3 regions of the Arthrobacter sp. zg-Y1219 genome follow, and region 2 is predicted to be linked to each of the others. Evidence: riboswitches for the same ligand, from Rfam matches in the RefSeq annotation. Region 2 holds a riboswitch; each other region holds the start of a gene.

Region 1 (4,422 bases), on a different contig from region 2:
AACCGTATTTTGCTGGAGTCAGAATTCTCTGAGGATTTTGCTGAACAACACATACTCGCCGTCCTGGCCCGTGGTCTCATAGCCCGCGCCCTGGTAGAGCAGGCGTGCCTGGTTGGTGCGGTGAACACCGAGCTCCGCAACGCGAGCTCCGCTTGGGCAGACCCTCCGTTCGAACGCATCCAGGAGGAGCCGGCCGAGTCCTTGGCGACGACGGCTGCCGATGACATTGATCGAGACCAGGGTCGCGGTGTCACCATCGAGGCTCCACATCGCATACCCGAGGGGATGTCCGTCTGCATCGACGCAGAAGAGCGTCTGGGGAAGGTACTCGATCCAGAACGCGAGGTTCAGGTCCAGGGCTGCCAGCCACCCCTGGTACGCATCCGGTTCAATGGCCTCGATGTACTCGCGCTCCTGGCGGAAAATGAAAGGCAGGTCGCTTACTTCCGCGAGTCGAAGGCGTGTCGGGACAATCATGGAGATGAGCATCTCACATCGGGTTCATGTGCGTTCACGCCGGAAGTCACAGTGATCTTAGTGGTCAGCGTAAGACCTGTCCCAGTGAAGGACCGGCGACCGGCTGGCCGGGCGGCAGGGCTATTCTGGGTGGCATCGCTCAGGCGTCAGACACTTCGGTGCCAGTCGGTGACTTCCGGGTGCGCTGTGAATCCTGCCGCCAGGTAGGTGGCGACGGCTCCCGCGTTAGAGGTCTCCGCGCAAACAACGGCGCTGGATGATCCCATTTGCCGGAGCTCGTCGACTGCCGCCTTTGTCATGACTGTGCCGTATCCGCGACCGCGGTGTTCCTGATGTACTGCCAGCGGTTCGATAAGTCCAGGACGCCCTTCGCCAGCCGACCACACCGCGGCGACGGCGACGACCTGACCGTCACGGCATCGCAGGGACAGTATGCGCCCGAAGTCGAGAAAGGGGCTTTCCGCAGCTAGACGCCATCCGTCCACGAAATGTTGGATGCGCCCGTCCGGGATCGGTGTACCTCGGAAGGCCGACCAGTGCACAGCCACCCACTCAGCGGTGTGACCTGGTTCCACGGTCTCAATGACGAAGCCCGACGCCTTGGGAGATGCGGCCAGATCGTGGTGGAGCGGTGTCCACGGTTCGTGGGGCGCCCAATCGTTCTGCGCAAGCTGCTCAATCAAGGCAACCGCACCGCGCGCCTCGATAGTTGCTGCTCCTGCGCCGAGGATTCCGGCCATCGGGTTGTTGACGTCAACAACGATGCGAAGGGCAAGGGCTGCGTCTTGGCGCCGCGTCGGATCAATGGCGAACCGCAACAGCTCGGGACCGTCGAGAAGGGCAATGGCAAGGTTCGTGTCGCCCTGAGACCACACGCGCGTCGCAGCGGCAGTGGCGGCTGGCCCTCGCAGGGAGTACCAGCCCAGATCGCCTGGGTGTAGCTGCAGCGGTTCCCCGTCGTGCTGCCACTTCCCCAAAACGCTGCAGATCTCCCCGAGCTCGTCTACACCTGGTGTTCGAAGGACAACGTCCATGATCCCCCGTTTTTCTTCTCCAAAATGCTCCAGTTCCCAAGGCCCGGGAAGTATTTATCCGGTAGAGGATCCTCAATGTGGAGCGTGGTTCGCTAACCCGTCCGCGCTGATGGGGTCCGAGAGACTGAACTCGCAGTACTTTCCGGTCAGTTCCCCGCCGACGCTGAACTCGAGTCGAAGCGTCCGAGCCTCAGCAGGTGGAGCCGGTGTGTAGACCCAGAGCGCGTCCCACTCCATACCGCTGCCGGCCGTCTGGCCTCCTGACCGCCGGTACTCGGTGCCAATATCATCAGATACAACCGTGGTGATCCCCTCAAAAACGGCGACGCCAGGCATCGGAGGCGGGTTCTCAGATCGGTCTGATCCTGCAGCTTCACGCCGCTTCCACCACTCCTCGAGTCCTCGGTTGAAACGGCCGTCCCGGGACATTGTCTCTTTCCCACGCACTCCGCTGAGGTGCACATGGATGCCCGGCTCTCCGGCGCTGACACCGACGAAGCCTGGCGCGTCTTTGAACTCAACACCTGCAAAGCGAACATCGATACCATCGCTGGTTCCGACCACGAGGTCATGAGGCGCGTGCGTGAGTGCAATCATGCAGTCACTTTAGCGGCCCTAGTTCGCACGCGTCAGCGCGGGTTTTCCAGCGCCGCGGCTCAGGCAAACTCCGCGACGCTGAGGTGTCGGAACGCCGACCCGTGGAACACCAGCGGCTCGTGGGCATCGTCATGCGAGGCGTGGCCGTGGACGCGGAGCAGCACGACGCTGTGGTCCCCGGCGGGCACCTCGTTCTCCACTGAGCACTCGAGCCACAGGGCTGCCCGGTCCAGGAAAAGGGAACCCGATTCGTCGGTGTGCAGGTTCAGGCCCGCAAAACGGTCCCCGGACTTGGACGCAATCTGCTTGCAGATCCCCTCGTGGTCGGAGCCCAGGATCGACACCCCGATCCTGGCCGCAGGCCGGAGCACCGGCCAGGTGCGGGAGGTGTTCTGCACGGCGAACATCACCAAGGGAGGATCCATCGAAACGCCCACGGTAAAGGATGACGCAACAATTCCCTGCGGCTGCCCGTCCACCACAGCGCACAACGCGGCAATGCCGGAGGGGAAACGCGAATAGGCACGGCGCAGGGCCGCGGGCTGAAGATCGGTAACAAGAGACATGCGAAGAGATTCCTCTGCCTTAAGCGCCGGACCGACGATTAACAACAGGGTCGGCACAAACGCGGTACTTGCCGCAGCCGGGAAGTTTTGCCGGGCGGCCGAATCGTCACCTGGAGCACCCCGCTACGGCGAGAGGGTTGCCGTCCAGCCGGCCAGGGCCCGTGGCTGGAACTCTTGATTCTTCTTCCAACGTAGGCGGCACGGGTGCACGCCTGCAAACACCTGCCTTAGTTCGTAAAACTCAGCTTCACAAAACTCCCCGCAGCGAATGAAAACTCCCCACGGTGAAGGGATAGAGTTTGGGCATGAAACAGCGGTGGTTTAAACAGGTGGACGTTTTTGGCAGCGAGCCGTATTTGGGGAATCCCCTCGCCGTGGTGCTGGAAGCCGAGGGACTTTCGGACTCCGACATGGAGTCCTTCGCGCGGTGGACGAATTTGTCCGAAACCACGTTCGTGCTGCCTCCCACCCGCGACGGCGCCGATTACCGGGTGCGGATCTTCACCCCCGGCGGAGAAATCCCGTTCGCCGGACACCCGACATTGGGTACCTGCCACGCGTGGCTGGAGGCCGGCAACAAGCGCCGCTATCCCGACGTCGTCGTGCAGGAATGCGGGATTGGCCTCGTAACGCTTCACGCCAACGCAGGCATTGCCGCGTTCGCCGCGCCGCCGCTGCTGCGCTCGGGCCCCTTGGAGGACGAAGTCCTGGACCAGGCACTGCGTGCGCTGAACCTGGACCGCACACAGATCCTCGCCTCCAACTGGATCGACAACGGCCCCGGCTGGCTCGGACTTCTGCTGCCCGACGCCGCTGCGGTGCTGGCGCTGAAGCCGGATCCCACCATCATGGGCAACCTGCGCGTGGGCGTCATCGGCGCCCAGCCCGAGGACGCCGAAACCGACTTTGAGGTCCGCGCCTTCGTTCCCGGCCTGGGCATCACCGAAGATCCGGTGACCGGAAGCCTCAACGCCGGCCTCGCCCAATGGCTGATCGGCGCCTCCCTGGCACCGGAGCGCTATGTGGTCACGCAGGGAACCGCGGTGCAGCGGTCCGGCCGGGTCCGCGTGTTCACCCGCGACGGCAAGATCTGGGTGGGCGGGTCCACGGTCACCTCCATCGACGGCACCGTCACCCTCTAGGCGCAGCGTGTTCAGCCTTCAGTCTCTTGCCCTGCCCGTAATCGGTGCGCCCATGGCGGGCGGGCCGTCCACGCCCGAACTCGCCGCGGCGGTCAGCAACACCGGCGGGCTGGGGTTCCTGGCCGCCGGCTACAAAAGCTCAGCCGCCGTGGCAGCGGAAATCGCCCGCACCCGGAGACTCACCCAGGCGCCGTTTGGCGTGAACCTCTTTGTTCCGGACCGCGCCAACACCTACCGCGCCGCTCCCGGCACCCCCGATGACGGCACCACCGCCGGCGAAAAGCTGGCAGCGGCACTGGCCTTCCGGAACCTTCTCGCTGCCGGAACCGCAGCGGAACCCGGGCTGCTGGACCCCGACGACGACGACGGCTGGCCCGCCAAACTGGAACTGGTCCTGCAGGAACGGGTGCCGGCGGTGTCCTTTACCTTTGGACTGCCGGACCCGGAGATCCTGGCGGAACTCGCCGGGCGGGACATCTGCACGGTCGTCACCGTCACCGACACTGCCGAAGCCCAGGCCGCGGCCGACGCCGGCGCCCGGGTGCTCTGTGTCCAGGGGCCCGAGGCCGGAGGGCACCGCGGAACGCTGGACAGCGCCAAAGTTCC
Region 2 (4,422 bases):
TCAACCGGGACGCGGCCGACAAGTCTGACCGCGGCACCGTCCTGGTGGTTGGCGGGGCACGGTTTTCGCCGGGCGCCGCGATGCTGGCCGGGCGGGCGGCGCTGCGGGTCGGCGCCGGCCGGCTGACGCTGGCCGTGGCGGAGTCCGCCGCGGTGGCCGTCGCGGTGGCGGTGCCGGAATCGGGCGCCGTGGGACTGCCGGAGGACGACGGCGTCATCTCCGGCGAGCGGGCGGCGAAGGCTCTGGCCGTTGCCTTGGAAAGCGCCGACGTCGTGGTGATCGGACCCGGCCTCGACGACGCCGAGCAAGCCGCCGAGCTGCTCCGGGGGATCGGTCCGCTGCTGAACGGTTCCGCCGCCGTCGTCCTGGATGCCTTCGCCCTCGGCGTGCTGCCCGGGCTGCCGGAAGTCTACGAACGCTGGGCCGGGCGCCTGGTCCTGACGCCGAACAAGAACGAAGCCGCGCGCCTGCTGGACGCGGATCCGGAGGCCGACCTCGAGATGGAGCAGGCCGCCGGCGACATCGCTGCCAGGTACCAGGCAGTGGTGGCCCTGCACGGGCTCATCGCCGCCCCGGACGGTCGCCGCTGGGAAATTCCGGCCGGAAATCCCGGGCTGGGCACCTCCGGCAGCGGCGACGTCCTGGCCGGCGCGGTCGGCGGATTCCTCGCCCGCCAAGCGTCCCCGGAGCAGGCCGCCTGCTGGGGCACCTACCTGCATTCCACCGCCGGCGACCGGCTTTCCGCAGCCCAGGGGCCGCTGAGCTTCCTCGCCGGAGAGCTGCTCGAAGCGATGCCCCGCGTGATGGCGGAGCTGACCGTCTAGCGGTGCCGAGAATGAACCGGCCGGCGATCCTGCCCCTGCCCTACACCTTCACGCCCCGGGACGGGTTTGCCGCCGGGTTCTATGTCCTGTTCCTCCTGATCTTCAGCTTTGCCCCGGGCCTTGGCGTTCCCGGTCTGATGCAGCTGATCCCTGATCCGCTGCTGGCCGGCTACGCCGTGAACCTGGCGTTCTACCTGTCCGCAGGCGCGCTGGCGGCCTGGGCGTCGTGGCGCTATGCGGTGCGGGAGACCCGGATCCTGGCTACCCGCCCGTGGCTGACCCTGGCGATCATTCCCGGCGGCGTTTTCGCGATGCTGCTGCTTACCGCCGTCGTCGTCCTGATTTCCGGCCCGCCGGAGACCGCGGTGAACCAGGAGGCGGTTGAGGGGCTGGTCGTCTCCCTGCCTCCGCTGCTGATCATTCCCCTGCTGGTGGTGATTGCGCCGTTTGTCGAGGAGTACATCTTCCGCCACCTGCTGATCGGCAAGCTCAGCAAATACCTCAACATCTGGGTCTGCTGCCTGATCTCGCTGCTGCTGTTCGCCGGGATCCACATCGCGGGGAAGGAATCGCTGACGCTGCCGGTGCTGCTTCCGTACCTGGCCATGGGCGCGGTTCTGGTGGGCATCTACGTCTGGGCGGGGAACAACTTCATCCTGTCCTACGCGGTCCACGCCGCGAAAAACCTGCTCGCCGTCCTGCTGACCTACGCGATCCCGGCAGAGCTGCTGGGATAACCGTTGGCGGTGCGGCGTCGGATCCGCCGGTCGGCGGACTAGGCGATGCAGAATTCGTTGCCCTCGGGGTCGGCCATCGTGTACCAGGAGGACGGACCCTGCTCGGCTGCGTAAAGGAACGTGGCACCCCGCGCCTCCAGCGCCGCGCGCATCGCGTCCTTGTCTCCGCCGTCGAGGTGGATGTCCAGATGGATGCGGTCCTTCACCGTCTTCGGTTCGGGCACGGGCTGGAACAGGATTCGCAGGCGTCCCGGGGAACCCACCTCGCTTTCCCGGCAGATTGCGGCGCCGTCGCGCCACCTGCGCTGTCCGTTGTGCTCGATCAGCAGGTCCGGGCTTACGGCGCCCTGTTCCAGCAGGGAATCGATCAGGGCCTGGTCGAGGGGCTCCGGGACCCAGCCCAGGGTTTCGGCCCACCAATCGGCCTGGGCGTGGGGGTCGGCGCAGTCAACACATATCTGGATATTGAACGTCATGGGCAGGAGCCTAGCCAGCGGCAGGCTCCTGCCCGGAAGGATTGCGGACAGTTACTGTCCGCAGACGCCGGCGCGGCCCGGAAGCGATCGCCGGGGGTCAGCCCCGCAGCTGCTCTTGAGCGGCAGCGCCGGCGCCTGCGGCGATCCGTTTACAGGGATGCACCCTTTCCGGCGTGGCCAAGTAGAAAAAAGAGCGCCGGGCCGGGCTGTCGAAGCCGCCGGGCACCAACAGCGACGAGTAGCGTGCGCACCACTGTGCCTCTCCGCCGGAGTGCGCCAGGGCCAGTGCCAGGGCGGGGATGTCGTGGAACCACATCAGCTGCTGCTCACCGTCCACAATCAGCTGGATCAGGTCCAGCTCAACATCGGCGTAGGCCCGGGCATCCACCCAGTCATCAAAACCGGCCAGCTTTTTGCCGTGGATGAGGTGGACGTTGTGGCCGGGGGTGAAGCTGACGCAACGGGTGTCACTGGAAATGCTCACAGCGTGGTCCTTTACAGAGTGTCCTTGCCCGCGCCGGGCGGCAGCGGGCCGCTTCGTCATCCGAACCACCCGCCGAACAGTGGGGTTGGTGTGAGGCCAGTCGGAGCTTTTCCGGCCGGACGAATCCGGGCCGGTGGCCACCTCTCGTGAAGCTGAGACCACCCTAGCGCACGACGCCGACACTGGGAACCGCCGTGGTCCGCCGTGATGTGCGTGGCCCGTTCATCCGCCGGAAACAGCCTCGAAACTCCGTTTGGCTAGCTTGATGGCACGAGCTATTGGAGGACACGATGAACCGAATGCTGATTGGACGCGAGGCCGCAGCGGTACTCACCAAGGGCCTGGGCCGCAGGGGATTCCTCGGAGCCGCGGCGGGTCTTGGCATGTTGGCGGTGGGGTCGGGATGCAGTGCGAAACCGGCGCAGGATTCTTCCGCGGCAGCTGCGGACGCCGGTGCTGCCGGGTCGCCCGGGTCGGCCGGCCCGAGGCCGGGGGCCATCCTGCAGCCGCACTCCGGAGACATGCCCGGGGACCTCTATCTCGCCTCCACCCCGGACGAAGTGCTCTGGGGTTACGTGCCGACTGTGCATGCCACGCCGGTGGCCCGGATGAAATCCGGGCAGACCGTCACCATCGACGCCCTCTCGCATGAGGGGATCTTGGAGGACCAGGGCCGGGATCCGCTGTCCTTCTTCGGGGGCCACGGCGTCGCGGCGGACGGGGTGCTGCAGGACGCCCTGGACATTGCCGCCGGCTACAACCGCACGCCGCGGAACTTCGACACGGACGGGCCGCACATCGTCACCGGTCCCGTTGCCGTGGAAGGAGCCGAGCCCGGTGACGTCCTGAAGATCGAAACCCTCGCGGCCGTGCCCCGGGTCCCCTACGGCGTCGTCTCCAGCCGCCACGGCAAGGGCGCGCTCGCGCTGCAGAACGGCCCGGCCGCACCGGAGGGCATCACCCTGGAGGAAGTCATGCCGCCGGCGGCCGCGGACAACCGGTCCTCGGGCGTCCCGACGGACTACGGCAACGTCTCGGTCTTCACCGCAATCGAGGACGGCAAGGGCGTTATGACCAGCGGCGACATGAAAATCCGCTTTCCGCTGCGCCCGTTCATGGGCATGATGGGCGTGGCCTTCTCCGAGAACGAGGGCCTGACCGGCCCCGAGGCCAACTCAGTGCCGCCCACGCTCGGCGGCGGCAACATCGACATCCGCCATCTGGGCCCCGGGTCCACCTTTTACCTGCCGGTCAAGGCCGACGGCGCCCTGTTCTACGTGGGCGATCCGCACATGGGCATGGGCGACGGCGAAGTGGCGCTGACCGCCATGGAAGGTTCCCTGCGCGGCACCTTCCGGCTGACCGTCTGCAAACCCGGTTCGGGGGACGCGCCGGCCCTGGCCCACCGGTATCCGTTCGGCGAAACCGCAGATGCCTGGATTCCCATCGGCCTCTCCGACCCCGACGGCCTGGGCGCCGGTGGGGTGAGCAGTGACCTGAACGTGGCCATGCGGCGGGCAGTGGTCAATGCCCTGGACTTCCTCGAGCAGGAAAAAGGCATGGACCGCGCCGTCGCCTACGCCTACCTGTCCGCCGCCGCCGACTTCGCCGTGTCCCAGGTCGTGGACCGGACCGTGGGCGTGCACGGGCTGATCCGCAAGGCCGACTTCGGCTGATGCCTCAGCCGAAGGGGTCAGCGCCGAATGTTCAGCGCCAGCCGGCCGCCGGAGCGACATGCTTGAGGATGCTCTCCAGCAGCTGCACGTTGTAGTCAACGCCCAGCTGGTTCGGCACCGTGATCAGGACCGTGTCCGCGGCCTGCACCGCGGCGTCGCCGGCCAGCTGGGCCGCAATCACCTCCGGTTCACCGATGTAGCTCTTGCCGAACCGGGCCAGTCCGC
Region 3 (4,422 bases), on a different contig from region 2:
AGATCTGGGAGTCGTCCAGGATGGGCAGTGCGTAGGCGGACTCGACGATGTGGTCCTGGATCCGGCCGAGGATTTCGGTGCGGGCCGTGGTGTCGGCAGCCGTCAGCTGCTCGGCGAGCAGGGCGTCCAGGACCGGGTCGGGCTGCTGGAGGTTGAAGGCATTCAGGTGGTCGCTGGAGTAGTTCACGGTGAGCCGGATCGGGTCAGCTTCCGGCCATCCGTTGCGCCGTGCGCCCACCGTGGGGTCCGCCAGCACCGTGGAGTAGTTGGCGTAGTCCGTCTCCTTGATTTCCAGGTTTACGCCCAGTTGTTTGAGCTGCCACTGGATCAGCTGGAAAAGGGGCTTGGACGTGCTGTCGAAAACGTCCACGTAGGTCAGGATGTGCAGCTGCTCGCCGTCGCGGGTACGGAACCCGTCGGCGTCCCTGCCGGTCCACCCGGCGTCGTCGAGCAGCTGGCCGGACTTTTCCGGATCAAAGGCCAGCTTCTCCGATTCGTCCTTGTACCCGAGGGATCCCGGGGTGAGGATGCTGGTGGCAGCGTTCCAGTTCTCCGTGTAGAGATCGGAGATGATCTGCTCCCGGTTGATGCCGTGCTGCAGTGCCTGCCGCACCCGGATGTCATCCAGGAACGGCGCGGACTGCCGCAGGTCCCAGACGTTGGCGTTGCCAACCCCCCGGGCGCTGATCACTTCCAAACCGGCCGCGGTCAGGGTCTGCTCTTCACTGGGTTGAACGTAGCGGATCAGGTCGGCCTCGCCGGCGCGCAGCGAGCCCAGCCGGACACTGTCCTCGGTGACCGGAATGATGGTGATCCGATCCAGGTAGGCCTCGCCCTGGTTTTCCAGGCCGGGCGGCGCCCACGCATATCCTTCCCGGCGGGTGAGGACGATTTCCTCTCCGTACTTTTCGGATTCCACGGTGAACGGGCCGCTGCCGATGATGCCGGTGAGCTGTGACTGCGCCTCGATCGGTGCGTTGATGGTTTCATCGGCGACCAGGCTGGTGCGCCAGAAGGAGAGCACATTCAGGAAGGGGGCGTGCGGGGTGGTGAGCTGCACCGTTACGGTCCGGGCGGCGTCGTCGGCCGTTACCGCCGAGACCTTCGGGAACCAGTTGTTCGCGGGGATGCCCTTGGCGCTGTCGCCGTTGGCCTGCCACTCCAGGTTCCGTTGAACCGCTGAAGCGTCCAGCACCTGGCCGTTGCTGAAGCTGGCGCCCTCCCGGATAAGGAAGGTGTAGGTCAGGCCGTCGTCGCTGACCGTCCACTCCTCCGCGATCCACGGCTTCAGTTCCAGTGTTTCGGGGTCGCGGTAGATCAACCGATCGGTGATGTTCTGGATGTAGGCGCTGTCCTGCCAGGTGCCGCTGCTCTGGAGCTGCGTGTTGGAGGACAGTTCGGCATCCAGGTACACCAGCTCGCCGCCGTGCCGATCAGTGGAATCGGAGGCGCTGCCCGGCTGCGTGCTGCAGCCGGAAGCGAGGACGGCGGTGATAAGGGACAGGATCAGCAGAGACGCGGCGGGAGCGGACACCGGACGCTTCCCGGTGAGTTTCCTGGACAGGTTCATGGTGCTGCTTTCTCTCGGAAGGGCTGGAGCAGATGCAGTGACAGGGGGCGCGGGCAAGCGCCGGCCGGGCAGGAGGATGCCCGGCCGGGAGCAGGACGTCAGCCGGGCAGGAGGATGCCCGGCGGGGAGGCCGAGGCCTGGCGCGGGAAAGGGTCTAGCCGGTGGGGCGGGGACATCGATTCATCGGTGCTGCCTCTGCGATCATGGCGCCGCGGGGTGCCGCCGGAGCAGCACGGACGCCGTACTTGCCGGGCCGGGCGTCTGCCCGCCGGCCGAATCATCACCTGGAGCACCCCGCTACGACGAGAGGGTTGCTGCCCAGCCGGCCAGGGCCGATGGCTGGAACTCTTGATTGCTGACTACATGCTAGAGGACGCCGGCTACCGGCGGGCAGATGACGTTATCCGGGGTAAGCGACGGTCACAGGTCGCTAATTCGGTCATATTTCGGTCCAAACCGTCACACTCCACCGAACGCGTCATCCGTCGTCAACCGGCGCTCGCGGGCGTGCTCGGAAGGGCGGGCATGCCCGGTTAGGCGGCCGTCAGGCTGGCTGGCTGAAGGCGTCGGTCCGCTCCGGCGGCCCGGCGATCAGTATCCGGTCCAGGATGGTCAGCACCATGCCGGCGCCGGCGAATTCCCAAGGGCCGGACGCGCTCCGGCGGGCAATAATCGAGACGCCGTACATCTCCTGAACCCGCCCGGGATCGAGGGGAACGCCGACGACGGCGCCGTGCGGCACCGTTTCGGCGACGGCGAAGTCTTCGCCCACCCTGATGTACTCCAGCAGGCTGGCGCGGACCAGATGAGCGACCCGCCGGCCCATGTCCTGCTCCGGGTAAACCACGTGGTGGACGCCGATCTGGTCCAGGATCAGTCCGTGCTGCTCGCTGGCGGCCGCGGCCCACACTTGGGCCACCCCGGAGCGGACCAACTGCGAGGCGGTGAGCACGCTGGCCGCGATGTCGCTGGTGATGCCCAGCACCACACGGTTGAATTCGGACACCGACAGCTGATCGAGCACTTCAGTGTCAGTGCAGTCCGCCGTCACGACCAAAGTGAGGCGGCCGTCGAGCCGCTGGACCACCTCTCCATTGCTGTCCACGCCCAAAACCTCGGTGCCCTCGGCCATCAGCTCCAGGGCGACGGACTCCCCGAAGCGGCCCAGCCCGAGCACGGCGACTGCGTCTGCGTCGGCGCGGGCGTGTCCCGGATCCCGCGCACCAAGAAAGCTGAACCTAGCCAATGATGGGCCTTTCGATCGGAAGTTCGTAGTGCAGCGGCCGGTCGCGCAGTGCCAGCGCCGAGGCAAAGAGGAGTGGGCCGAGCCGGCCGGCGAACATCAGGACGATCAGGATCAGCTGGCCCGCCGCCGGAAGGTGCGCGGTGATGCCGGTGGACAGGCCAACCGTGGCGAACGCCGAAACTGCTTCAAACAGGACCGATTCCAGGGGAAACCCGGTCAGGACCAGCAGTATGCCGGTGGCGGTGCCCACGAAAAGGACCGAGAGCACCAGCACGGCGATGGCCTGGCGGTAGACCGCCGGGGAGAGCGATTTGCCGAGGACGTTCACCTGCCGCCGGCCCCTGACCTCCGCGGCGAGAATGAAGAACAGCACGGCAGCAGTCGTGATCTTGACCCCGCCGCCCGTGCCGGCGGGTCCGGCGCCGATGAACATCAGCGCGTCCATGACCAGCAGGGTGGCGCCGTCCAAGGCGGCGATGTCCACGCTGTAGAACCCCGAGGTGCGTGTCTGCACGGACTGGAAGAACCCGGTCAGGAGCTTGGAGGGCCAGTCCAGCGGACCCAGCGTGCGCGGGTTGTCCCACTCCAGCGCCGTGATGAAGACAGTTCCGGCAAGCAGGAGCACGGCGCTGCCGGCCAGCACCAGCCGGGTGTTCATTGACCAGCGCCGCGGGATGCGCAGGTCCCGGCGCAGCTGGACCAGTACCGGAAATCCGAGGCCGCCGAGGATGACCGCCGCGCAGATGGGCAGGCTCACCGCCGGATCGGTGGCGTACTGCACCAGGCTGTCGGAGAACAGGGCAAAGCCGGCATTGTTGAAGGCCGACACCGCATGGAAGGCCCCCAGCCACAGGGCCTCCCCCGGACTTCGGCCGTAAGACAGCCAAAAACGGGCCGCCAGCATCAGACCCACGATCCCTTCCACCAGGAGGGTAATCTTCGCGACGCCCGCAATGACCGACGGCACATGGGACAGGTCCGGCTTGTTGCCTTCGAGGGCGAAGGTGACCTTGCTGCGCAGGGACAGCCGGTGCATGACGGTGAGCGCCACAACCGATGCGAAGCTCATCACCCCGAATCCGCCGAGCTGGATCAGCGCCAGCATCACGGCCTGCCCGAAGCCCGTCCAGTAGACCGGAGTGTCCACCACCCCCAGGCCGGTGACGCAGAGCGAGGACGTGGAGGTGAAAAAGGCCACCATGATCGGGGCTCCGCCGGATTCGGTGCTGGCAGCCGGCAGGGTGAGCAGACCCGTTCCCGCCAGGTCGGCGGCCAGGAACCCCAGGAACACGGAGCGCGCCGGCCGGAGGGGTTTCCTGCGGCGCGGCAGCAGGCGTGCACGGTTTCCCACGTCCCGACGGTACGCCGGGCCGCTGCAGCGCCGCCAGCAGGCCCCGCGGTTTAGGCGACGCGGAGGTCGATCTCCCCCGGCGCGGCTCCGTCGGCTCCGAACACGAGGTGCCGGTTGGCGATCTTGTCGGTAAAGAACCGGTCGTGGCTGACCACCACCACGGCACCGGGGAAGTGCAGCAGTGCCCGCTCCATGACCTGGGTGCTGGAGAGGTCCAGGTGGTTGGTGGGCTCATCGAGCAGCAGCACCGACGCC

What was found. A riboswitch is a leader RNA that binds a small molecule or an ion and turns the genes downstream of it on or off. The one in region 2 is predicted to bind S-adenosylmethionine.
Region 1: it holds a riboswitch for S-adenosylmethionine, as region 2 does, so the genes downstream of both, QNO00_RS02265 (flavin reductase family protein) here and QNO00_RS06505 (hypothetical protein) in region 2, are expected to answer to the same signal.
Region 3: it holds a riboswitch for S-adenosylmethionine, as region 2 does, so the genes downstream of both, QNO00_RS00145 (ABC transporter substrate-binding protein) here and QNO00_RS06505 (hypothetical protein) in region 2, are expected to answer to the same signal.

The regions. Positions count from the first base shown of each region.
Region 1 covers NZ_JASKLY010000003.1:234,321-238,742, reverse strand. The annotation lists gene QNO00_RS02280 (GNAT family N-acetyltransferase) at 19-477, opposite strand; gene QNO00_RS02275 (GNAT family N-acetyltransferase) at 624-1,511, opposite strand; gene QNO00_RS02270 (hypothetical protein) at 1,584-2,108, opposite strand; gene QNO00_RS02265 (flavin reductase family protein) at 2,168-2,674, opposite strand; SAM riboswitch class IV at 2,734-2,854, opposite strand; gene QNO00_RS02260 (PhzF family phenazine biosynthesis protein) at 2,980-3,816, shown strand; gene QNO00_RS02255 (nitronate monooxygenase) at 3,824-4,422, shown strand, end outside.
Region 2 covers NZ_JASKLY010000010.1:38,036-42,457, reverse strand. The annotation lists gene QNO00_RS06520 (NAD(P)H-hydrate dehydratase) at 1-824, shown strand, start outside; gene QNO00_RS06515 (CPBP family intramembrane glutamic endopeptidase) at 836-1,561, shown strand; gene QNO00_RS06510 (VOC family protein) at 1,600-2,037, opposite strand; gene QNO00_RS06505 (hypothetical protein) at 2,135-2,521, opposite strand; SAM riboswitch class IV at 2,537-2,673, opposite strand; gene QNO00_RS06500 (acetamidase/formamidase family protein) at 2,812-4,197, shown strand; gene QNO00_RS06495 (LLM class flavin-dependent oxidoreductase) at 4,229-4,422, opposite strand, start outside.
Region 3 covers NZ_JASKLY010000001.1:32,187-36,608, reverse strand. The annotation lists gene QNO00_RS00145 (ABC transporter substrate-binding protein) at 1-1,570, opposite strand, end outside; SAM riboswitch class IV at 1,807-1,924, opposite strand; gene QNO00_RS00140 (potassium channel family protein) at 2,115-2,816, opposite strand; gene QNO00_RS00135 (TrkH family potassium uptake protein) at 2,809-4,167, opposite strand; gene QNO00_RS00130 (ABC-F family ATP-binding cassette domain-containing protein) at 4,218-4,422, opposite strand, start outside.